Regions from separate parts of the Enterococcus sp. AZ103 genome, predicted to be linked through region 2. Evidence: predicted binding sites of a transcription regulator. Region 2 holds the regulator's gene; each other region holds the start of a gene.
What was found. The regulator NrdR, encoded in region 2, represses ribonucleotide reductase genes. The targets are predictions, from matches to a motif close to ACACNATATATNGTGT.
Positions count from the first base shown of each region.

Region 1 (5,961 bases), 2.2 Mb from region 2:
TTTTACTACTGTCACGAAGCGAATAACATTACCAGAATACCTGCAAAAAAAAGAAGAGATTTTTTCTCAAGCACGAATTATTTGGGAAGAGGTCGGTGGAATCGAAAAACAGATTCGCTTACTAGGTGTGACAGTCACCAATCTCGATCCAATTGCCTATGAGAATATTGTGTTGCCTTTATGGCAAGAAAAAGAGCGGTTGAATTAAATCAACTCGCTCTTTTTGATTTGTTCAAAAGCTTTTTTAGAATCATGCAGCTTTTCCCATAAAACAACTTTTCCTTCAGCTAAAGATTTTTTAACGTCAATAATCCGTTGATTGCTACTGCCACGAAATTGGAGCATGAGATTCTTTTGATCTTCCATAAAACGACCATCAACTAAAACGTCAATTTTATTTAGCAGTTCTAATTTATCATCGCTGTCTAGCAATAATTCTTCAAAGGTATAGCCGCTCCAAGACCAGATGTCTTTACCATCCCCGAACTCTTCTTTCATCCGATTAACTAAAGACAAAGCCACCTGAGTATTCAAAAAAGGTTCGCCGCCTAATAAAGTAATTCCTTGCACATAATCATGACTCGTATCTGCAATAATTTGATCCTCTAATTCTTTTGTATAAGGTTTGCCGTAACGAAAGTTTTGCGCCGCAACATTAAAACAACCTTCACAAGCAAATGGACAACCAGAAAGGTATAAACTGTTTCTGACACCTTCACCATCGACAAAATTGAATGATTTGTAATCAGCAATATAATTTTGGCTTAAATCTGATGCTAGCCATTCTTTTGGTTTTGGATTTCGCATATTTTCCCTCTTATCTTGAAAAAACTGCGGGAAAATTTGGCTTCTCCCACAGTCTTTTATTTATTTCATATGTTTGACACGTGAGGCAATTTCTTGATGACGGCCGTGAACCATTGGACGTGCTTGCGGATTTCCTAAGTAGCCGCAAGTTCTTTTCACGACATCGACTGTTTTAGGATCGTGATTGCCGCATGATGGACATTCAAATCCTCGTTTAGTTGGCGTAAAATCTCCTTCAAATCCACATTCATAGCAATGATCAATCGGTGTGTTGGTACCTAAATAACCAATTTTATCGTACGCATAATCCCAAACTGCTTCTAATGCTTTTGGATTTTGTTGTAGTACGGGATATTCGCAATAATGAATGAAGCCACCAGAACAATATTTTGGATAATCTTTTTCAAAATCTAGCTTTTCAAATGGTGTTGGATTTTTCCGTACATCATAATGGAAGCTATTAGTGTAATATTCTTTATCGGTAATATTTTCAACAACGCCAAAGCGTTCGGTATCTAAACGACAGAAACGATCAGTTAAACTTTCACTTGGTGTTGAATAAACACTAAAATGATAGCCATATTCGTTACCCCAAGCATCTGCATGCAATTTCAGATTTTTTAAGATATCCAAAGTGAATTTTTTGGCTTCTGAATTATTTTCCCATTCACCGCCAAAGAAAGCCGAAGCTGCTTCGTATAAGCCGATATACCCTAATGAAATAGTTGCGCGTTTATTTTTAAATAATTCATCAACTGATTCATTGCGGTTTAGTCGTTTACCAAAAGCACCGTATTGATAAAGAATTGGCGCGTTAGCTGGACTTGCTTCTTTACACCGATCTACACGGAAAACCATCGCATCTTTGACTGTAGCTAAGCGTTCTTCTAATAAAGACCAGAACTTATCTTGATCGCCGCCAGCTTCCATGGCAATTCGTGGTAAGTTCAAGGTGACAACACCTAAATTCATACGCCCAACATTAATTTCTTCGCCACTTTCATCTTTCCAGCCTTGTAGGAAAGAACGACAACCCATTGGTACTTTAAAACTGCCTGTTAATTCAACGATCTTATCGTAATTTAAAATATCTGGATACATCCGTTTAGCGGCACATTCTAATGCTAATTCTTTAACTTCATAATTTGGATCTGTCGGTTTTAAATTGACACCGTCTCTTAAAGTAAAGATTAGTTTAGGAAAAATAGCTGTGCGCTTTTCACTACCTAAGCCTTCAATTCGAATTTGCAAAATGGCTTTTTGAATTTCTTTTTCAAACCAAGAAGTTCCTAGACCAAAACCTAACGAAGTGAAAGGTGTTTGACCATTAGAAGTAAATAAAGTATTGATTTCATATTCTAGACTTTGCATCGCATCGTAAATGTCTTTTTTAGTTTTTGCTTTGGCATATTCTTCACGACGACTAGGTGTTTCAATCCATTCTTCCGCATCTTTTAAATGTTTTTGATAATTTAATTCAGCAAACGGTGCTAGTAATTCATCGGTGCGATCAGCAGAACAACCGCCGTATTGACTAGAAGCTACGTTAGCGATAATTTGCGAAATTTGCGCTGTTGCTGTCTGGATTGATTTTGGACTTTCTACTTCGGCATTCCCAATCTTAAAGCCGTCATTTAACATCCCTTTAAAGTCAATCAAGCAGCAGTTAGTCATCGGTGTATACGGATGATAGTCTAAGTCATGGTAATGAATATCGCCTTTTTGATGGGCATTAGCAACATGAGGTGGCAACATTTTTAAGCCGATTGATTTGCCGACAATCCCAGCTGTTAAATCTCGTTGGGTATTAAAAACATCGCTGTCTTTATTGGCATTTTCATTAACGACAGTTTGATCTTTATTGATTAGTTTGCTGATTGTAAAGTTAATATCAGTGGCTTGACTTCGTTGGAAATCACGATTGGTGCGGTAATTAATATATTCTTGCGCCAAGTCATATTGATTGTTTTCCAACAAGACGTGCTCCACAATATTTTGAATTTCATAAATTTTGATATCCCGATTAAAACGTTGGGCGATTTCTGCATCTACTTTTTCAACAATTGATTGAATTTTTACATGAGATAAAGGATCAAGACTCCCTTGAATTTTTGCCTGTGCTTTAATTAATGCGTCATAAATTTTTTGGTCATCAAATATTGTTTGGCGACCATCGCGTTTGATGACTTTCATCTCTCCCAAAGAAGATTGAAAAGTTGCGACAAAAGTATCATTGTTGCGAATTTCCATCATACCAACCACTCCGTTTCTAAATAATTCATAATATATCTTATAATAATCTTCAGAAAGATTCAACTAGATATAGTGGTGTATATTTTAATTGTACCAAATAAAACACTATATATTGTGTTTGCATTTCCTTGTAAAATCAATGAAAACTGATAGTCATAGGCTTTTTTGAAAGATTAATTAATTATTGCTATCTTTATTTTAAAATTCGAAAAAGATTCCACTAATGCCATTCTGTGATACGATAAAGAAAAAATTTAAAGGATAAATCAATGGAAAAATTAATTGAAGTGCAACATCTTACTAAAACTTTTGGTAATCGAAAAAATAAAATGACTATTTTAGATGATTTGAATTTTTCAATTGAAAAAGGTGAGTTTGTTGGCATCATGGGTCCTAGTGGTGCCGGTAAAACTACTTTAATGAATATACTGGCCACTATCGCCACTCCAACGATGGGTCAAGTGAGAATCAATCAGCAGGATATCACTCGCATGCGAGAAAACAAATTAACCGATTTTCGGCGGGAGAATCTAGGTTTTATATTTCAAGAATTTCATTTGATTGATAGTCTGACACTAAGAGACAATATTGTTTTGCCTTTGACAGTTTCAAAACTATCTACGGATGAAATGATGAATAGAGTTGAGGAACTGGCGAAAATATTAGGAATTTATGACATTTTAGATCATTATCCTGAAGAAGTTTCGATGGGGCAAAGACAGCGGACTGCTGCGGCTCGAGCTTTAGTGGCGCGACAACCAATCTTGTTAGCGGATGAACCTACTGGTGCGCTAGATTCTAAGATGGCTACTGAGTTTTTAAATTACCTAGCCGAAATCAACTTACAGGAAAACACAACTATATTAATGGTGACTCATGATCCTTACACCGCTAGTTATTGTAATCGGGTTTTGTTTATTAAAGACGGTCGTTTTTTCTCTGAAATTGTCCGACGATCTTCTCGTAAAGAATTTTTTGAAAAAGTGATTGATATGCAAGCAACGATTGGAGGAGGAGGGCGCGCCAATGCTGATTAAATTAATGTGGCGTGGTTTTGTTCGACAGTTAAGCAACTATTTATTGTTTTTAGTTAGTATGATTTTTGCCGTGATGCTTTATTATTCTTTTGTGACGATTACCAAAGAGCAGCCGATTATCCAAACAGCTGGGAACAATGCTCAGGTAGTTTCAGTTTTAACTTTGGGCATTGTGGCAATTGTCTTTATCTTAGTTTATTTCATGTTGACGACCAATCGTTTTTTTATCGAAAATCGCCGTAAAGACATTTCAATCTTTCATTTGTTTGGCTTGAAATTTTATCAAATCTATCTATGGTTTGCCTTTGAATTGCTACTCTTAGGGGGGATTTCCTTTATTATTGGGATTGCTTTAGGAATGCTTTTTTCAAAATTATTAAGTATGATCTTAGTTTTTGCAATGGGATTGAATATCGCAGTTGATTTTTTTGTTTCATTTGAAGCCATCACCTCAACAGCTACAGTTTTAATTTTCTTATTACTGCTAGTAGCAATTCAAACGTTGTGGTTAGTTTCTAGTTTTAAATTTTCTTGGGAAAATCAGAAAATTTCTTTTCCTCAATTAAATCGAAAAAAAAGATTTCAGAAAATCACTGCAATTTTAGGGATTGTTTTCTTGGCTGTTGGTTGGGGGAGCGCCATCTTCTTTTTAAGAATTGTTCAAATAGCGGTTGGAAAATTTTATTTAGTGGAATCGATTTTAGTAATCATGCTGATTATTTTTGTTATTTGTATTATTGGAACCTATTTATTTTTTGCTTGTACTTTACCCTATTACCAAAAACGAAAAGTAGACAGTGTTTATCGTGATTTAAAAATATTGACTCGCAGTGAGAACCTCGCCTATTACTATAAAAATTGGCGTTTAGCTGGAACAATGACGATTTTATTGGGTTTAGCATTGGCATTTTTAGGCGCGACGACGGCAGTAGTTTCTTTATCAATGAATAATATTCGGGAATTTGCACCAGTGTCTTTAATGATTGATCAAGAAAATTATCAAACAATAAAAAATGAAGTCAGCCAGTTAAGTGGCTATCAAGCGACTATTTTAAGCCTTAAACTAGTGGGTGGTCAGCAAACATTGCGGATTGTTGGTGAAGGAACCGATGAAAAGCCACAACTTTTTGATTTAATCAGTCAATCAAATTATCTTCGTTTTAGAAAAATAAATCCACAGTTAGCAAAAGTTGATTTGTCTGGCAATCAAGCAATTATGTTTACACCAGTTCAATCAATTTTAAAGGATTATATAAAATATAGTAGTAAGATTCATTTAGCCGATCGGGTATTGCAGGTAAAAGGAGTGGAGACTAATTACTTAGGTGATACGAGTTTACGCTTAGGGCAAGAGATTATTGTTGTTTCAGATGAAACTTACCAAGCTATTTCTGGTGTTTCGTACAAATTAGCTGCAGTTAATGTAGCTAATAATGAGACGATGGTTTTACAAAAAATCATCGATCAAAAACTGACTTCAAAATGGATTGATCCAATTAAAGAAAATTTAGAATGGCATAATAATAAATTAAGCGGTGAAGTATCCAGAACGGAAGAGAATCAAGAAAATGCGGCTTACCGGATTAATTACGTCTCAAAATCAGAAATCTATCGTTCAACTAGAAATCAAGTGGGATTATTGCTATTTATGATGACTTTTGTGGTGGTGACTTTTATTGTGACGATGGCTAGTACGGCAAGTATGCGACAATTATCTGACTTACCGCAAAAACGCGATCGGATTAAGCTATTAAAACAGATGGGTATTCCTAACAATTATTTAGTTAAACAAATTTATCGTGAAAATTTTGTAGTATTTTTCCCAACTGCGGCGATTGGTTTACTGCATAGTTGCTTTGCTATC
Region 1 is NZ_JBIOSI010000001.1:144,345-150,305, reverse strand. It holds gene dinB (DNA polymerase IV) at 1-208, shown strand, start outside; gene nrdG (anaerobic ribonucleoside-triphosphate reductase activating protein) at 205-807, opposite strand; gene nrdD (anaerobic ribonucleoside-triphosphate reductase) at 868-3,057, opposite strand; gene ID741_RS00725 (ABC transporter ATP-binding protein) at 3,330-4,097, shown strand; gene ID741_RS00720 (FtsX-like permease family protein) at 4,087-5,961, shown strand, end outside.
Region 1: the regulator NrdR is predicted to act here: its motif matches at 3,163-3,178, upstream of nrdD (anaerobic ribonucleoside-triphosphate reductase).

Region 2 (5,961 bases):
CAAAGACGGCTAATTTTTTCATTCTTATTGTATGGGTATGAACTAGGTATGTTGTATTTTTTACCTCTAGTAATTCACAAAACCAATCATTTAAACCATTCGGAATAATATCCATATTAGTGTGGGCCGCATAAACAGCGATATCATGTTTAATTAATTCCGCATACATATTTACTTGTACATCATCAGTTATTAATCGATTAATCGGTCTAAAAATTGGTGGATGTTTAACGACTAATAGATCAATATTTTTTTTAATCGCTTCAGCTACCACTGCAGGACGGACATCAAGGCTCATCATAATTTTTTGAACCTCTTTATTCAACGTACCTATATGCAGACCTACTGGATCGCCTTCTTCAGCCAAACTTTTTGGACAATATTGATTAAAACGTTCGATAAAATCAATTGCTTTCATCTGCCAACACCTCCTGAATCCAAGCGATTTCTGTTTCTAATTGATGAATTTTTTGATCCGTTGCCTGTCCCTGTTTTAAATTGGTTAAGATGCTTTTGCTTTTTTCTAATTTATGAGTCCATTTTTGAATAAAAATTGGATTTTTTTCTTCTATTAAAAGAGGACCAAAAAATAAATCTTTATCAGAATAGCTAACAACATTCCCTTTTTCCGCAACGATGATTTCATAAGTTTTATGATTTTCTCTGATAATTGCTTCATCAATTATTTCATACTTGTTTTCAACTAACCAAGTTCTTAATTGTCTTTCAGCCACATTGGGTTGCAAAATAAGTCGTTCATCACCTGATAAAACATCTTTACCAGACTGCAAAATATCACGAATCAATACGCCACCCATGCCGCAAATTGTTACTGCTGATATATTATCAGATTCTTTGACGGCTGCTAATCCATCAGCTAAACGTACAATGATTTTTTCTTCTAAATTATTTTCTGCAATTTGTTTTTTAGCTGCTTCAAAAGGGCCTGGCACGACTTCCCCAGCAATTGCAAAATTTATTTTATTCTGTAAAGTCAAAGCGACAGGCAGATACGCATGATCTGATCCAATATCTGCTAATCGTGCATCCTTTGGAACATATTCAGCAACCTTTTGTAAGCGCTTCGATAATTGGTTTACCTTCATTTTTTCACTTCCTAAATTTAATTATAACACCACACAAAAAAACAGCCCCAAAAAAAGCATTTAAAAAAGCTAATTTTAACGGGGCATTTTGTTTTTTCTTAGAATATTCTCTTCATTTATCCATTTCGACGGTTATTTCCAATAACCATTATCTCTCGACTCAAGTAACGAATTCGTTCCATAATTCTTTTTGCTTTTAATGGCTCTTGATCTCCACGTTGTGTGACACTCAAATGTGTTTCTAATTCGTCCATATTGAAATTAGAAGAAAAGAAGGTCGGCAGTTGTTCTTGCATTCGATATTGTAAAATCACACCTAAAATATCATCTCGAATCCATGCACTCATAGAATCTGCACCAATATCATCAATCATTAAGATTGGGGCCTTTTTTACTGAATCTAGTTTGTCGCCGACACTATCACTGGAGATGGCTTGTTTCATTTCTCCGGCAAAGGAAGGAAAATGCAACAAAGTAGTTTCAAAACCTTGAGCCGCTAATTCATGAGCAATTGCGCCAAGCAAATAAGTTTTTCCAACACCAAATGTACCTACTAAAAACAAGGCTTTGTGAAAATTTTTTGGATTTTCAACATATCCATTGATAAAATCTAAGGCCGCTTCGAGGGCCTCGCTTCGACCAGCTGTAACTTCAAAATTACGAATCGAAGCTTCTCGAATATCTTTTGGCATATCTAAAGAATTAACCCGATTACGGATTTCTGCTTCCTTCTGAATCCGAACTAATTCATCTGTTGGAACATAAGTGACATCAATGAAATGGAAATTTAAATTTAAGCGTGGTTCATAACCTGGTGCAATCATTGTAGGATCATTAGTTAGAAATTTATTTTTTTCTTGCACGAATTCGTAAAGTTTTGCAAAAGATTTTTCAATATCTGCTTGCGTTAGTTTTTGTTTATGGGTTTCAATAAATGCTCTTACATCAGGATCCTGTAAAACTTCTTGCATCATTTCTTGATAACGACCAGCTACCCCACGGCTTCTAATAATTTGTGTCAGTTCTTTTCCTACGTCTTCCATTAATTATCACCCTCTTTATTTAAAAATTGTGCTAATTTTCGATTTAATTCAGCCGTTTTCTCCTCACTTAAGGAACTTTCAACTGGCGGTTGCTTAATATGCTCGGGCAGTGCCTCTGTCCGTGTTTGGAAATTTTTCCGTTGTGAAAAGTTAGTGGAACTTTTTTTCTTAACAAACTTTTGATTATTATTTTTCAAACGCGAGATGGCTTTTTCAGGGGTATCAATGCCTTGAGCTGACCAGTCCTGAGCAATTTTAGTAATATAATTTTCATTTAAATAGCTTTGTTTTTGGACGACTAGCGCATAATTAATTAATATATTAACTACGCCAGAAGTCAATTTTTGTTGGGTCAGCATTTTTTCAATTAATTTTAATTCATTATTTTGCGTACTGACCCCTTTTTGTTTTTTGATTGCCTTAAAATACTGAACCGGTGGAAATTTTTTACTTTCCTCCAACAATCTTGCTTCACCTTTTGTAAAAGACTCAGGCTTTACTTTTACTGGTTTTTCTTCTGAGGGCTTATCTTGTTTACCTAACAATTGTCGTAAATAGTTTAAATCTACATGTTGCGTTTCACCGACTGAAGCTTTACCGACAAAATCGGCCATTTCAATCTCGTTAACTGCATACATAATATGCAAGCTTTCAATCGCTTTTTTTGTTTGATCATTCAAGTGAATTTTAAATTTTTGAATCAAGTGGTTAAATGTTTCCCAATCAAATCCTTTATCCAAGGTCTCTTCTACAAACATATCTTGCGTTTGCTTTAATACTTCAGCATTTGCTTCAAAGTTGGATTCTTGAATATTATAGATTTCTCGAAAGGTTTTCGCAATATTTTTTAAACCCTTTTTATTAAAATTGGCGGGTTTAAAGCGATCAACCAATCTTTGATAACGGCGTTCACCTATTTTGTTAAGTAATAAGTAGCTCATAATTGGATCTTGAAAAAAAGTTTCTGGTTTCATGGGGGTATGCAATTGATAAACTAGCTGTAAGCCCAATTCAGTATCTTTTTTTTCAAAACTTTCCAATAAACCTAGGCCTTCTAATTTTTCACGAGCTTTAATCATGTTTGGTAAGCCTAGATCAATTGCTGACAACAAATCAGTGTGCATTATTTCCTGACTTTTTCCAGTTAAAGTAATATCAGCATTTAAATTCAAATAGAGAGCCAGTGCTTGACTACCAATGATTGGCTGATAAAGATATAGTAATGCCTGTTGATTACTTTGATCTAATTGTGGCACCCCATAAACTGTATAAAAAGTTGTGGGTTTGATTTCTTCCACTTAAATTTCTCCTATTCTTCTGGCTTAGAAGATTTCGCTTTATCGACAATTTCTTGTAATTCTCGCAAAAAGACTGACATGTCTTTAAACTGACGATAAACACTGGCAAAACGAATATAAGCAATTTCATCTACTTCCATTAAATCTTCCATCACAAAATCACCAATCAAACTCGTTGAAACTTCATTTTCTCCCATGCTTCGGACACGATTTTCTACGTGATCGACGATTTGTTCCATTTGTTCCATCGCCACTGGTCTTTTCTCGGCTGAACGGATTAAACCGCGTAAAATTTTATCTCGACTAAATTCCTCACGATCACCATTACGTTTCACAACTAATAGCGGTGCGGCTTCAATTCTTTCAAAAGTGGTGAAACGAAACCCACAATTTTCACACTCTCGGCGACGACGAATGGCACGATTGTCATCTGTTTGACGGCTATCTATCACACGTGAACTATTATGATTACATCTTGGACAACGCATTTACTCACCTCTTATTTTATCTGAAGATTTAACTAAAGTTTACCATAACAAAATTATGAAAAAAAGCGGTTAAAGATCTAACAATACGCATTAACTGATAAAGTTTTGTTTTTTTAACCAATCTTCAACTTGCTGTTTCGTTTCTTCTATCGTACCACGATTGTCAAATACGATATCTGCTTTTTGTTTTTTTTCATCAATTGACCATTGGCTGTTGATTCGATTAAAGGCTTCATTTTCGGTATAGTTATTTCTTTTCATCAAACGTTCCAACTGAATTCTAGGACTAACATAAACTACAGCAATCACGTCCAATTCTTTTTCATAGTGAGCTTCATAAAGTAAAGGAATATCTGCAATAACTAAAGGGGATTTCTTCTTTAGCTCTTCAATTTGACGTAAAATTTCTTTTCTAATAAATGGTTTGATGGTTTCATTTAATTTTAGCCTTTCATCTGGCTGACTAAAAACTAAATCACCTAATTTTTTTCGATCCAAACCACCTTCAGCTAATAAAATATCTTCACCAAATTTTTCGACAACTGCCGCTAATCCCTCGGTACCAGGCTCCACTACTTCTCTAGCCACCACATCGCCATCAACAACAGGAATTTGATGATTTTTAAATACATTTACGACTGTTGATTTTCCAGTAGCAATACTACCAGTCACGCCTAATACAAAACTCATATCTTCACCTGCTTTAATTTTTGACAATGGGGACAAAGATGGGTACCTCTTTGAGCGACTTTAATTTTAATAATCGGTGTTTGACACCTTTTGCAAGGCAGTCCGGTTTGGCCATATACATTCAACTTTTGTTGGAAATGACCTGCTTCGCCTAAAGCATTCAAATAGGTACGGATAGTTGTTCCACCAGCTTTTTTTGCTTCTGAGATAACAGTAATAATTGCCTGATGCAGTTTCTTTGCGGCCTGCTTTGAAATTGATTTTGCTGGCTGCATAGGATGGATTTTGGCTAACCATAATACTTCATCAACATAAATATTGCCTAAACCAGCAACAATTTTTTGATTGAGCAATAATGGCTTAATCATGGTGGTTGATTTTTGTAATTTTTGATAGAAAGGCGCGAAGGCAAATTCTTCAGTTGTTGGTTCTGGACCTAATTGAAGGATTCCTTTATAGTTTTCACCTTGTCCTTTCGGTAGTAAAGCCATTCGTCCAAATTTTCTTACATCGTGATAAATTAATTCAGAACCATCAGTGAAAATAAAACGCACGTGACTATGTTTATCCAAAACAGTCTCTTCAGGAAAATATTCATACTTTCCTTCCATTCTTAAATGAGAGACCATATCAAAATCATCAAATTCAAAAATTAAATATTTTCCACGTCTTTTAACATCTTGGATTGTCTCACCAATTAATTCGATTGCAAATTGTTCAACTTCTGGTGATTCAATAATTCTAGGCCAAAAAACCTCTACTTTTTTAATTGTTTTATTTTTTACTAATGCTTCCAAACCAATTCTGACGGTCTCAACTTCCGGTAGTTCTGGCATTTCAACACTTCCTAGTTAAAAAAGACTGGGACAACAATCTAAACAGTTTTTAAACATCTGAATCAAAATCAGTAAAGCTACTAAAGATTGTCATTCTTTGAAAATGACTTATTAGATCCCAAAACCAACACTATAATGTTCGGATTTCTTCTGTAAAATTTGTTGTCACAGTGTTTTTATTTTATTTTGCTTCGTACCAAGTTTTTCCCCAGCTACTATCTGTTAATAATGGGACATTTAATGATACAGTATTTTCCATGACTTCTTTGACTAATTTATCTAGCATTTCGACTTCATTTTCTGGTACTTCAAAAACCAATTCATCATGCACTTGCAATAACATGGTTGCTTTTAGATCTGTTTTGGCTAATCGTTTAGACAGTTCAATCATTGCTAACTTAAGAATATCAGCGGCACTTCCTTGAATTGGAGTATTGATCGCTGTCCGCTCTGCGAAAGAACGAATATTGAAATTTCTTGAGTTAATATCTGGTAAGTAA
Region 2 is NZ_JBIOSI010000001.1:2,351,922-2,357,882, forward strand. It holds gene ID741_RS11770 (Nif3-like dinuclear metal center hexameric protein) at 1-418, opposite strand, end outside; gene ID741_RS11775 (tRNA (adenine(22)-N(1))-methyltransferase) at 405-1,106, opposite strand; gene dnaI (primosomal protein DnaI) at 1,223-2,149, opposite strand; gene ID741_RS11785 (DnaD domain protein) at 2,149-3,447, opposite strand; gene nrdR (transcriptional regulator NrdR) at 3,459-3,935, opposite strand; gene coaE (dephospho-CoA kinase) at 4,026-4,625, opposite strand; gene mutM (DNA-formamidopyrimidine glycosylase) at 4,622-5,461, opposite strand; gene polA (DNA polymerase I) at 5,643-5,961, opposite strand, start outside.

Region 3 (5,961 bases), 2.3 Mb from region 2:
GCCGCAATCAATGGTCATTTTATTAATATTTCACAGGAGGTTGTTTAAATGGAAGCTTTCACACAATATAGCGGTAGCGTAGTTTCTTTAAGAGAAGATAATATTGATACCGATCAAATTATTCCCAAAAACTTTTTAAAACAAGTCGATAAAAAAGGCTTTGGCATTCATTTATTTGACGAATGGCGTTACTTAGCCGATGGGAGTGACAATCCTGATTTCCCTTTAAACTTTCCAGAAAATAAACAGGCGACCATTTTAGTTGCTGATGAGAATTTCGGTTCTGGTTCTTCCCGTGAGCATGCCGCTTGGGCGTTGCAGGATTATGGTTTTAAAGCCGTGATTGCCGGTAGTTTTAGTGATATTTTTTATATGAATGCTTTGAAAAATGGCTTACTACCTATTAGAATTGAAAAAGAAATTCGTGACAGCATCAGTCAATTACCTGCTGGTACAAAGATTGAGATTGACTTACCTACACAAAAAATTACTACGCCAAATGCTGAATACTCCTTTGATTTTGATGCCACTTGGAAAGATAAACTAGTTAAAGGTTTAGACGATATTAGCATTACTTTACAGCATGAAGATGCAATTCGTGCTTATGAACAAAAGATGGTCCAATTTTAAATTTTAAATGAACTGTATCGATTGCGATACAGTTTTTTTATGCAAAAAAATCCTCGACTAATTGCCGAGGATTTTACTTTTTTTATTTACTTTGCTCTTCTTTTACTGGACAGCCACAGTCGCAGTCTTCACAAGAGGCGCCATTTTTAATTTTGCGATAGACAATCACTCCTGCACCGCCAAAAATTAAAACAGATAAAATTATAGTTGCCATTCTTTCACCTCATCTAAATGTTGAATTGTTACGGTTGGTCGATTTGATTTATTTGGTTTCTTCAAGATAAAGTATAGCATAATCGCTAAAACAACGGCTGCTAAAATAAATCCAATTCCTATTGAACCACCTTCAAAAAAGACGTGTCCAAATTGATAAACAACGAAACTCACTGCATAAGCCAAACCACATTGATATGCAATTGCACCGGCAAACCATTTACCATTTGCCATTTCACGACGGATGGCCCCCATCGCAGCAAAACATGGTGCACACAATAAATTAAATACTAGGAATGAATATGCCCCAACTGGCGTATAAGACCCCCGCAAGGCTCCCCAAATCTGAGAGCCGTTTTCGGAAACTGATGGTTGATTATATAAAATCCCAAAGGTCCCGATGACATTTTCTTTGGCAATTAGTCCTGTGATTGCTGCTACTGCGGCTTTCCAATTACCAAATCCAAGAGGTGCAAAAATTGGTGCTACAAGGTTTCCTAAAGCTGCTAAGATACTTTGATCTTCTGGTACCGCTTGGAACATAAAATTATGGGTCTGAGTAAACCAAATTAAAATACAAGCGACAAAAATAATTGTTCCTGCTTTTTTAACAAATGCTTTACTGTGATCATACGTATAACGAATCGTATTACCGATTCTTGGAAAATGATAAACTGGCAATTCCATAATGAAAGGTGCTGGATCACCGGCAAACAAACGTGTTTTTTTCAAAGCAATCCCTGATAAAACGATTGCTGACATACCAATAAAATAAGCTGAGGGTGCTACCCAAGAACTATTTGGGAAAAATGCCCCCGCTACTAAGGCTATGATTGGCAATTTAGCTGAACAAGGCATAAATGTCGTTAGCATAACAGTCATTTTACGATCTTTTTCATTTTCAATTGTCCGACTCGCCATGACACCTGGCACACCACAACCTGTTGCAATTAACATCGGAATAAATGATTTTCCTGACAAACCAAACTTTCTAAAGAAACGATCCATTACAAAAGCAATCCGCGCCATGTAGCCACAATCTTCAATTAATGCCAAACAGAAAAATAAAACCATTAATTGTGGTAAAAAACCAAGTACTGCGCCAATTCCGGCGACAATCCCATTTAAAATCAAGTCTTGCATCCAACCAGCTACTTGCCAAGATTGCAAGGTTGTTTCGATAAAGTTCGGTACGATATCACCAAACAAAGTATCATTTACCCAGTCAGTTCCAATGGCTCCGACAGTTTGAATCGCAATGTAATAGATTAACCACATAACTAAAGCAAAAATCGGTAACGCTAAAAAGCGATTCGTCACAATCCGGTCAATTTTATCTGATAATGATAATTTAAACTGGTCATCATCAACAACACATAAGGTTTTCAAGTCCGAAATAAAATTATATCTTTCATTAATAATGATGGATTCAGCATCATCTGCGATAATCTTTTCAGTAATATTAATGGTTTCTTCGATTTCTTTTTGCTGAATAGTGCTCAAATCTAATGCTTGGCTTGCTCGTGAATCCCGTTCGAATAATTTCACGCTGTACCAACGAGCATATTTGTCTTCAACGGTGCTACCTAAAATGGTTTCGATCTCATTTAAAGCAGCTTCAAGACGTTTATCATATTGGGGATAATTGATTTCTGCATTATTCTTTGCAGCTGCGATGGCTTCTTTGACTGCTTTATCAACATTTCGATTTTTTAAAGCTGATATGCCAATCACTGGTACACCTAAAGCATAAGATAATTTTTCTAAATTAATCTGCTTGTCACTTTTTTCCAAAATGTCCATCATATTGACAGCTACGACTGTTGGAATCCCTGTTTCAATTAATTGGGTCGTTAAATAAAGATTCCGTTCTAAATTTGTCCCATCGACAATATTTAAAATGACATCAGGTTCACCTGACAATAAGTAATCTCTAGCAACAACTTCTTCTGGTGTATAAGGTGAAAGAGAGTATATACCCGGCAAATCATCAATCGTAACATCAGTATTCTTTTTATAAACGCCACCTTTTCTTTCAACGGTGACACCCGGCCAGTTTCCAACGAATTGATTATTACCAGTTAATACATTAAAGGCGCTAGTCTTCCCACTATTGGGATTTCCGGCTAATGCTACATGTAGGTTTGCCATCACGCTTCCTCCTTCGCAATAATAATCATTTCCGCTTCAGATTTTCTCAAAGTCAATTCATACCCACGAATCCGAATTTCAATCGGATCTCCCAATGGGGCAAGTTTAATAATTTTAATCAACGTTCCTTTGGTTAAGCCCATATCCATTAAGCGGCGTTTCACTGCACCGGTGCCGTGGACATTTACGACAACCCCTTGTTCTCCTATTTTTAATTGATCTAAAGAAGACCAATGATTTCTTTCTTCTGTTATATCTTTCACATTAATACTTTTCAAAATAGTCTTATCAATTGCCACACGAGAATTGTGTAACAAGACAATACTATTATGCCCAGACTGACTCACAACGGCAATTTTCGAACCAATTACCATTCCGAGATCCTGCATCCGGCGCTTCATATCTGAATCTAATGTGACTGAATCAATTTCCACAACTTTATTCAAAGAAACATCTGCTAAAGTAGTCATCATTTTTCCGCCTAACTTTTTCAATTAATAATGAGAATCTTTCTCACTTAGATTAACTGGATTTGTGAACAATGTCAATATGAAACATAACTTTTTCTTAATCTTTTGAGCAGTAAATTTGACTTATTATTTCAAACTTGTTTAGAAAGGTTATTTAAAATTTTTTTGTTCGTAAAAAAAACATTCAATTTTTGTTTTTCAAATAAAGAAAGGGCTTTTCCATTGAATTCATCTGCTTTCATCATTTTTCCAAAAACACCAAGCCTTGTGTATCTCAAAAAACGAAACACTATATATAGTGTTTTTCGATTGACTTTTTCCCAACATCTTTTATACTGATAAGTGTAGAAAAAAAGGGGGAACATCCATGGTAAAAGTATATTCAAAAAACAATTGTATGCAATGCAAGATGACAAAACGTTATTTAAACGACAATCATATTAGCTTTGAAGAAATTAATATAGACAGCGAACCAACTGCTTTAGACTTCTTAAAAGAACAAGGTTTCCAAAGTGTACCTGTTACTTTTAATGGTTCAGACACAATTATCGGCTTTCGTCCTGACCAACTAAAAGCTTTAGCTTAATCAATAAATCTAAATGAATGACGAACTGAGATGAAAAGCGACTATTTTTGTCTCAGTTTTATTTATTACTATATATAGGAAAGAAGTGACGAAATGAGTCTGAAAAATCTAGGCGATGTGACCTACTTCAAACTTAATAATGAAATCAACCGTCCTGTTAACGGACAAATCCCATTAAATAAAGATAAAGAAGCTTTAGATGCATTCTTTAAAGAGAATGTTGAACCGAATACCCACAAGTTTTCTTCTATTAAAGAAAAACTTGATTTCCTAATTTCAGAAGATTATTTAGAACAAGAATTTATCGAAAAATATTCTCTTGCTTTTATTGAAAAATTATATGCATTTTTAGATGAACAGAATTTTGTCTTTAAATCATTTATGGCAGCCTATAAATTTTATTCTCAGTACGCTTTAAAAAGTAACGATGGCGACGAATACCTAGAGTCATATGAAGATCGTGTAGCTTTTAGTGCCTTATACTTTGCAGACGGGGATGAAAATCTAGCACTAGATTTAGCTGATGAAATGATTCATCAACGCTATCAACCTGCAACTCCTTCATTTTTAAATGCAGGACGTAAACGCCGTGGAGAATTGGTCTCTTGTTTCTTAATCCAAATGACTGATGATATGAATAGTATTGGTCGCTCAATCAACTCTGCTTTACAATTATCAAGAATTGGTGGCGGCGTTGGTATTAATTTGTCTAACCTCCGAGAAGCCGGTGCGCCGATTAAAGGTTATGACGGAGCCGCTAGTGGTGTCGTTCCAGTAATGAAATTATTCGAAGATAGCTTTTCTTACTCAAACCAATTAGGCCAACGTCAAGGAGCCGGTGTGGTTTATCTAGATGTCTTCCATCCAGACATTGAGATGTTCTTATCGGCTAAAAAAGAAAATGCCGATGAAAAAATTCGGGTTAAAACTCTGTCACTAGGTGTCACTGTTCCTGACAAGTTTTACGAATTGGCTCGTAAAAATGAAGATATGTATTTATTCAGCCCTTATGGTGTTGAAAAGGAATACGGTGTCCCTTACTCTTATGTGGATATCACAAAAGAATATGACAACATGGTAGCTAATCCCAACATTCGTAAAAAACGGGTTCGGGCTCGTGACTTGGAAAACGAAATTTCTAAATTACAACAAGAATCTGGCTATCCTTATATCATCAATATCGATACGGCTAATCGGGCAAATGCGGTTGACGGAAAAATCGTCATGAGTAATCTATGTTCAGAAATTTTACAAGTTCAAACACCATCTGCCATTAATGATCGTCAAGAATATGAAACATTAGGTACAGATATTTCTTGTAACTTAGGCTCAACAAATATTGTCAATTTAATGGAAAGTCCTGACTTTGGCAAATCTGTTAAATCAATGGTTCGAGCGTTAACTTTTGTTACAGATGCTTCAAATATTGATGTGGTTCCTTCTATTCAAAACGGCAATCATTTAAATCATACGATTGGCTTAGGTGCGATGGGCTTACACAGTTTCTTTGCTAAAAACTTGATGGTTTATGGATCTGAAGAATCAATCGATTTCACCAATATTTATTTCATGCTGTTAAATTATTGGACTTTAGTAGAAAGCAATCAAATTGCTAGAGAAAAGAAACAAAGCTTCTATAATTTTGAAAAATCAAAATATGCTGATGGCTCTTATTTTGACAAATATATAACTGGTGAATTCATGCCACAAACTGATAAAGTCAAAGAAATCTTCAAAGATATTTTTGTTCCAACTGCAGAAGACTGGGCAGCTTTAAGAGAGGCTATTAAAACAGATGGTTTGTATCACCAAAATCGTCTAGCTGTAGCGCCAAATGGTTCGATTTCTTATATCAATGATACCAGCGCTAGCTTACACCCTATCACTCGTTTAATTGAAGAACGTCAAGAA
Region 3 is NZ_JBIOSI010000001.1:93,994-99,954, forward strand. It holds gene leuC (3-isopropylmalate dehydratase large subunit) at 1-48, shown strand, start outside; gene leuD (3-isopropylmalate dehydratase small subunit) at 49-630, shown strand; gene ID741_RS00460 (FeoB-associated Cys-rich membrane protein) at 713-844, opposite strand; gene feoB (ferrous iron transport protein B) at 832-2,994, opposite strand; gene ID741_RS00470 (FeoA family protein) at 2,994-3,464, opposite strand; gene nrdH (glutaredoxin-like protein NrdH) at 3,832-4,050, shown strand; gene nrdE (class 1b ribonucleoside-diphosphate reductase subunit alpha) at 4,144-5,961, shown strand, end outside.
Region 3: the regulator NrdR is predicted to act here: its motif matches at 3,751-3,766, upstream of nrdH (glutaredoxin-like protein NrdH).

Region 4 (5,961 bases), 1.1 Mb from region 2:
ACCCCAAAGAAATATTTATTATCTGCCGTTGAAACCAAACAAGCTGTCGAAGGTCATTTAGGCAAGGGATTTGATACAGTCCCAGAAATTAATTGGCAACAACTAATGGCGTTCAAAAACAAACAAATCGCAGACACCTCAAAGGTGATTCAACAAGATTTAGCAGAACGAGGAATCACCACCATCTATGGTGGCGCCAAGTTCAAGGATGCGACTACTGTAACCGTGGACGGTGTTGATTATCATGGTGAAAAAATCATTTTGGCTACAGGCGCTAGACCACGAGAGTTAGAGATTGAGGGTAAAGAATATCTACAGTACAGTTCTCATTTTCTAAATGCAGAAAGCCTTCCTTCTTCCATCACGATTATTGGTGCCGGTATTATCGCTTTTGCCATTACTAATATTGCCAGTGTTATTGGTGATCAAGTTCATGTACTACAGCATAATCATCGGGCTCTTGCAGCATTTGACCAAGAGCTGGTGGGTGATTTAATCGATCAGCTAAGACAGCGTGGTGTAGATTATCATTTTGACAATACGATTAAAAAAGTTGAGAAGCTAAAAGATGATTTATTTAAAGTAACTACCGAAGAAGGCTTAACTTTTGAAACCAATGTCATTTATTGTGTGGCTGGTCGGATACCTAATGTTGAAAATTTAGCATTAGAAAAAGCTGGTATCACCTATGGTCCTCACGGAGTCGCGGTCAATGAATATTTACAATCCACTAATCCAAATGTTTATGCCATTGGCGATTCCAATGATTCAACCGCACCAAAACTAACAAATTATGCAGAGTTTCAAGGCAATTATGTTGCTGATTTGATTCTTAGTGAAAAAATACAACCGATCGAATATCCTATAGCCTCCATGTCGGTTTTTAGTAATCCAAAAATTGCTCAAACAGGCGTCTTTGTAAATGATGCTTTAAAGGAACCAAACATTTATTCAATTGAAGAAATCGATATGCATCACTGGTTAAACTATCATCGCAGTAATGAACCAATTGCCAAAGCAAAAATTGTGATCCGTAAGGCGGACCAACAAATTGTCGGTGTCACTAGTTTAAGCAATGAAGCCGATTTATTCATTAATTATTTTACCTTGTTATTAAAAATGAAAATGACCAAGCAGGAATTGCGGGAAACGATCTTAGCTTATCCTTCCTTAGCAAGCGATTTTTCTAAAATTTTCTAAAAAAAAGGAGTGTTTTACTATGAACAATGAAGAAAATGCACCACAACCAATTCGTAAATCAGATGGCAAAGGTTATTACAATCGTGGCCCACACGATACCATGCGTGACATTGAAGGACCAGATTTTTTAACTCCTCCAGCAACTGACCACGGTACTTTACCAAATATGCGCTTTAGCTACGATGATGTTCGTAACCGTCTAGAAGATGGTGGTTGGGCCAGAGAAATTACGAACCGTGAAATTCCAGCATCTGATCAAGTTGCCGGCGTTGATATGAACTTAGCACCTGGTGTTTATCGGGAAATGCATTGGCATAAAGAAGCAGAATGGGGTTTAATGCTTTACGGAAATGCCCGCGTAACTGCCATTGATGAAAATGGTAAATCTTTTATCGATGACGTAAAAGCTGGTGACATCTGGAACTTTGAAGCAGGTGTGGCTCACTCTATTCAAGGGCTAGATCAAGGAACTGAATTTTTACTTATCTTCAGCGAACCAGATTTTTCTGAAAATAATACGATGCTTATTACTGATTGGTTGGCTCATACTCCACCAGAAGTCGTAGCAGCAAACTTTAAAAAGAAAGTTTCTGAGTTGGAAAGCTTACCTAAAAAAGAAAAATATATTTTCAAAGCCGAAGTGCCAAAACCAATTGAAGAAGTTAAACGTCCTAACAACAATGGCGAAACACCACTACCATTAACTTTCCATATGGATTCATTAAAACCAATTGAATCTGAAGCTGGAAGAGTTTGGATTGTCGATTCAAAAGTTTTCCCAGCTGCTCAAACAATTTCAGCAGCCATTGTTGAAGTAGAACCTGGTGCAATGCGGGAATTACATTGGCATCCAAAAGGCGCTGAATGGCAATATTATATTCAAGGAGAAGCTCGGATGACCGTCTTCAATTCAAATGGATTAGCTAGAACTTATGACTATCGTGCTGGTGATGTTGGTTATGTCCCAACAGTTGCTGGACATTATGTTCAAAATACCGGAACTGAAAAATTAATCTTTGTAGAAGTCTTTAAAATTCCTGAGTACTCAGATATTTCTCTAAACAAATGGATAGCTACTACACCTTCACAAATCGTGGCTGATCATTTGAACTTAACCAAAGAGTTTGTCGAAAGCTTGCCACAAGAAGAAACACCAAGCCCAGTTATTTGGTTTGATCAAGATAAAATTAATCAAGAGGTCAAAAAACATACCAGCAACAATCCTTTCGAATCAGAAGATAGCAACGGCTTAAACGCCAAAGACGTCTTTTAAAAAAAGTGGCTCATTTTGTTACGCTGGCTTTAGTAACTAAGGTCAGCGTAAATATTTTTGACAAAGAAAGGACATCAACAAAATGAATAACGATATACACAATAACGAACCTTACATGTCTTTCCCTATTATTGCATTCTTACTTGCGGTAGCAGCTGGTGGTATGGATGGCTATACGTACTTTATTGGAAAAGTCTTTAGTACTGTTCAATCTGGGAACATTATCTTATTAGGACAAACATTAGCAACTAAAAACTGGTCGCATTTCTTTACAGTTGCAGCAACTATTCTAGCTTTTGGAATTGGCGCAGCGATTACAGCAGTTATCCAAAGAGAAGATTCCAAAGACTGGTCTTTTAAAGTTTTAATTATTGAAATTATTATCTTATTTTTACTATCATTAAATATCACAACAAGCAATTTATCGACTATGACAATTTGTATAATCATTTCCTTCATATCTGGTATGCAAGGCAATGCGTTCCATAAATTTGGTCAAGATTTAGTTTATGGTAATGTTGCCGTGACATTAGTTGTTCAAAATGCTTTTAGTTATCTTATGAAGGGCTTCTTTAAACAAGCTGGGGCCTTCCAAAAATCAGCTTTATATTCTCTAATTTTATTAGGGTTCGGTTTTGGTGGTTGGCTAGGTACATTATTAACCTCTAATTTTGGTAACAAAGCTTTGTGGTTCCCGATTATTATCTTTGCGCTCATTTACCTTGAAGGTAAGCATTTAGAAAAGAAAAGTAACGACAAACTAAAATTAAATCCAGCTGCATAATAATTCAAACAAAAAGTCGTTGAAATTCTAAAATGAATTTCAACGACTTTTTTATGCTTCTTTTGCCCATTCAGCACTTTCAATTTCGGCTAATTTTTGATCAATCATTTTTAAAACCATTTTTTCGGCTTCTTTACTTTCGACAAAATTAAGTGCATCACCATCAATTTGAATTTTTGGACTTTCATTGTAATTATCAAACCATTGGTCATAACGTTTATTTAATTCTTGGTAGTAATCATATAAAGTCGGGTCAAAACTTAATTGTTCATATTCCCGTCCCCGTTTTTCGATGCGGTCTAACATTGTTTCAAAGGAAACTTTGATATGAACCATCAAATCAGGATGCTTTTTGTAGGCAGCAAAAGGCAATTCTTCCATCATATTTTTCAATAGCTCATCATACACTTTTACTTCCGTATCTGTTGCCCGACCAAGATCGGCATTTAGATGGAATAATAAAGAATCTTCGTAAATCGAACGATCCAAAACATTATGATCTGCTTGCATCGCTTTTTTTATCATATCAAATCGTTTATTTAAAAAGTAAATTTGTAACAAAAAGGCATATTGTTCAGGATTGGCATAAAATAATGGCAAGACTTCATTATCATCGACTGATTCGTAAAATGCATCTGTCCCTAAATGTTTTGAAACCATTTCCGTTAAGCTTGATTTCCCTGCACCAATCGTTCCAGCTAATACTATCACACTCATGAACCTCCAACTCGTTTCATACAAAATATAGTGTCTCTTCTTTCAACTTATCTAATATACCCCCAACATTTAGTGGTGTCAATTTTTAACAATCAATAAAATTGTTACAATATTTTAAGGAAATGTTTAAAAAATTTTTCAGTTTACTACTTCTATAAGAAGCTTTCATTTACTTGTTCGCAAACTATGAGTAAAATAGGATAGATTGCATTTATTGAGAGGACTTCTCAACATAAATAATTGGTAAGCAGCTTTGCCAATTTTCTAGGAGAATGATTATGAAAAAAAATGGTCACGGCTATGCCAGTGGAAAAATAATTTTAATGGGTGAGCATTCAGTCGTTTATGGGGAACCAGCCATTGCTTTACCTTTTAGTGGGACTGGTATTCAAACTACTATCTCTTTTCATCCCGTAAACGAGTCTTGGATTGAGTCCAGCTTTTTTACCGGACCAATCGGTCAAGCACCTGACAGCATGAACAGTGTCAAAGTGCTTATTTGGCAAATGATCAAACAATTTAAAATCCAACAACCTTTTTATTTAAAAATAGATAGCACTGTACCAGCAGAACGTGGGATGGGCTCAAGTGCCGCTGTGGCAGTATCAATTACCCGGGCATTTTTCGATTTGTTAGACATCCCGGCAACACAAGCAAATGTCTTATATTTTGTTAATCAAGCTGAAAAAATTGCTCATGGTAATCCTAGTGGGATCGACGCTACCACTATCAGCGGCGTATCACCTATTCTTTATCAAAAAAGAATCGGGATCGAACCATTTGAGTTAAACATGGATGCTTATTTAGTTGTAGCCGATACTGGTATCAAAGGACAAACCCGTAAAGCTGTCAAAGATGTTGCAACTTTAATGGAAAAAATGCCTAAAAAAATCGGCACGCATATTCATAAACTAGGTTCACTAACTAAACAAGCCCGACAAGCCATTTTAACTAATTCTCCAGAACGTTTAGGAGATTATATGAATCAAGCACAGCATGTTTTAACAACTTTAGGAACAAGTAATCAAGCCTTAGACCATTTGATTGAAACGGCATTGACCCATGGTGCGTTAGGAGCAAAATTAACTGGCGGCGGTCGCGGTGGCTGTATGATCGCGCTGGCGCAAGATGAGGTAAGTGCCCATCGTTTACAAGAAACATTACTTTCTGCCGGTGCCAATAATACTTGGGTAGAAGGATTAGGAGCCTATGCCCATGTCTAGTGGAACAGCTCGCGCTTATACGAATATTGCCCTGATAAAATATTGGGGGAAAAAAGATCAAGCTTTGGTCCTGCCAATGAATAATAGTCTATCGCTAACATTAGATGCTTTTTACACTGAAACAACGGTGACTTTTTCAGATGATTTCCCAGCTGATCAGTTTTATTTAGATGAAAAGTTACAAGATCAAAAAGCAACCGCAAAGATCAGTAATTTTTTAGATGTTTTACGAGATAAACACCAAGTAAAACAGTTTGCAACAATCAAAAGTCAAAACTTCGTACCTACAGCTGCTGGCTTAGCTTCTTCTGCTAGTGGCTTGGCTGCTTTAGCTGGCGCTACCAGTGCAGCTTTAAATTTAAATTTGTCTAGCCAAGAATTGTCTCGACTAGCAAGACGCGGATCTGGTTCAGCCAGTCGCAGTATTTATGGCGGTTTTGCTGAATGGCTGCAAGGCACAGATGATCAAACTTCTTATGCTGTTCCGATTGCCTCTGATCATTGGGAGAATGAATTAACAATGCTTTTTATGATTGTTGACGACCAAGAAAAAGCCGTTTCTAGTCGTGATGGCATGCAAAGAACAGTTGAAACTTCAGCCTTTTATCAAGGTTGGTTGGATTCAGTCCCTCATGATTTAGCCAAAGCTAAAAAAGCCATCCATGAAAAAGATTTTACCGCCCTCGGTGAAGTGACCGAAGCCAGTTCTTTAAAAATGCATGGCACTACTTTAGCAGCAAATCCACCTTTTACTTATTGGTCAT
Region 4 is NZ_JBIOSI010000001.1:1,210,360-1,216,320, reverse strand. It holds gene ID741_RS06290 (FAD-dependent oxidoreductase) at 1-1,200, shown strand, start outside; gene ID741_RS06285 (cupin domain-containing protein) at 1,220-2,473, shown strand; gene ID741_RS06280 (YoaK family protein) at 2,556-3,257, shown strand; gene ID741_RS06275 (deoxynucleoside kinase) at 3,309-3,974, opposite strand; gene mvk (mevalonate kinase) at 4,253-5,197, shown strand; gene mvaD (diphosphomevalonate decarboxylase) at 5,190-5,961, shown strand, end outside.
Region 4: the regulator NrdR is predicted to act here: its motif matches at 3,993-4,008, upstream of ID741_RS06275 (deoxynucleoside kinase).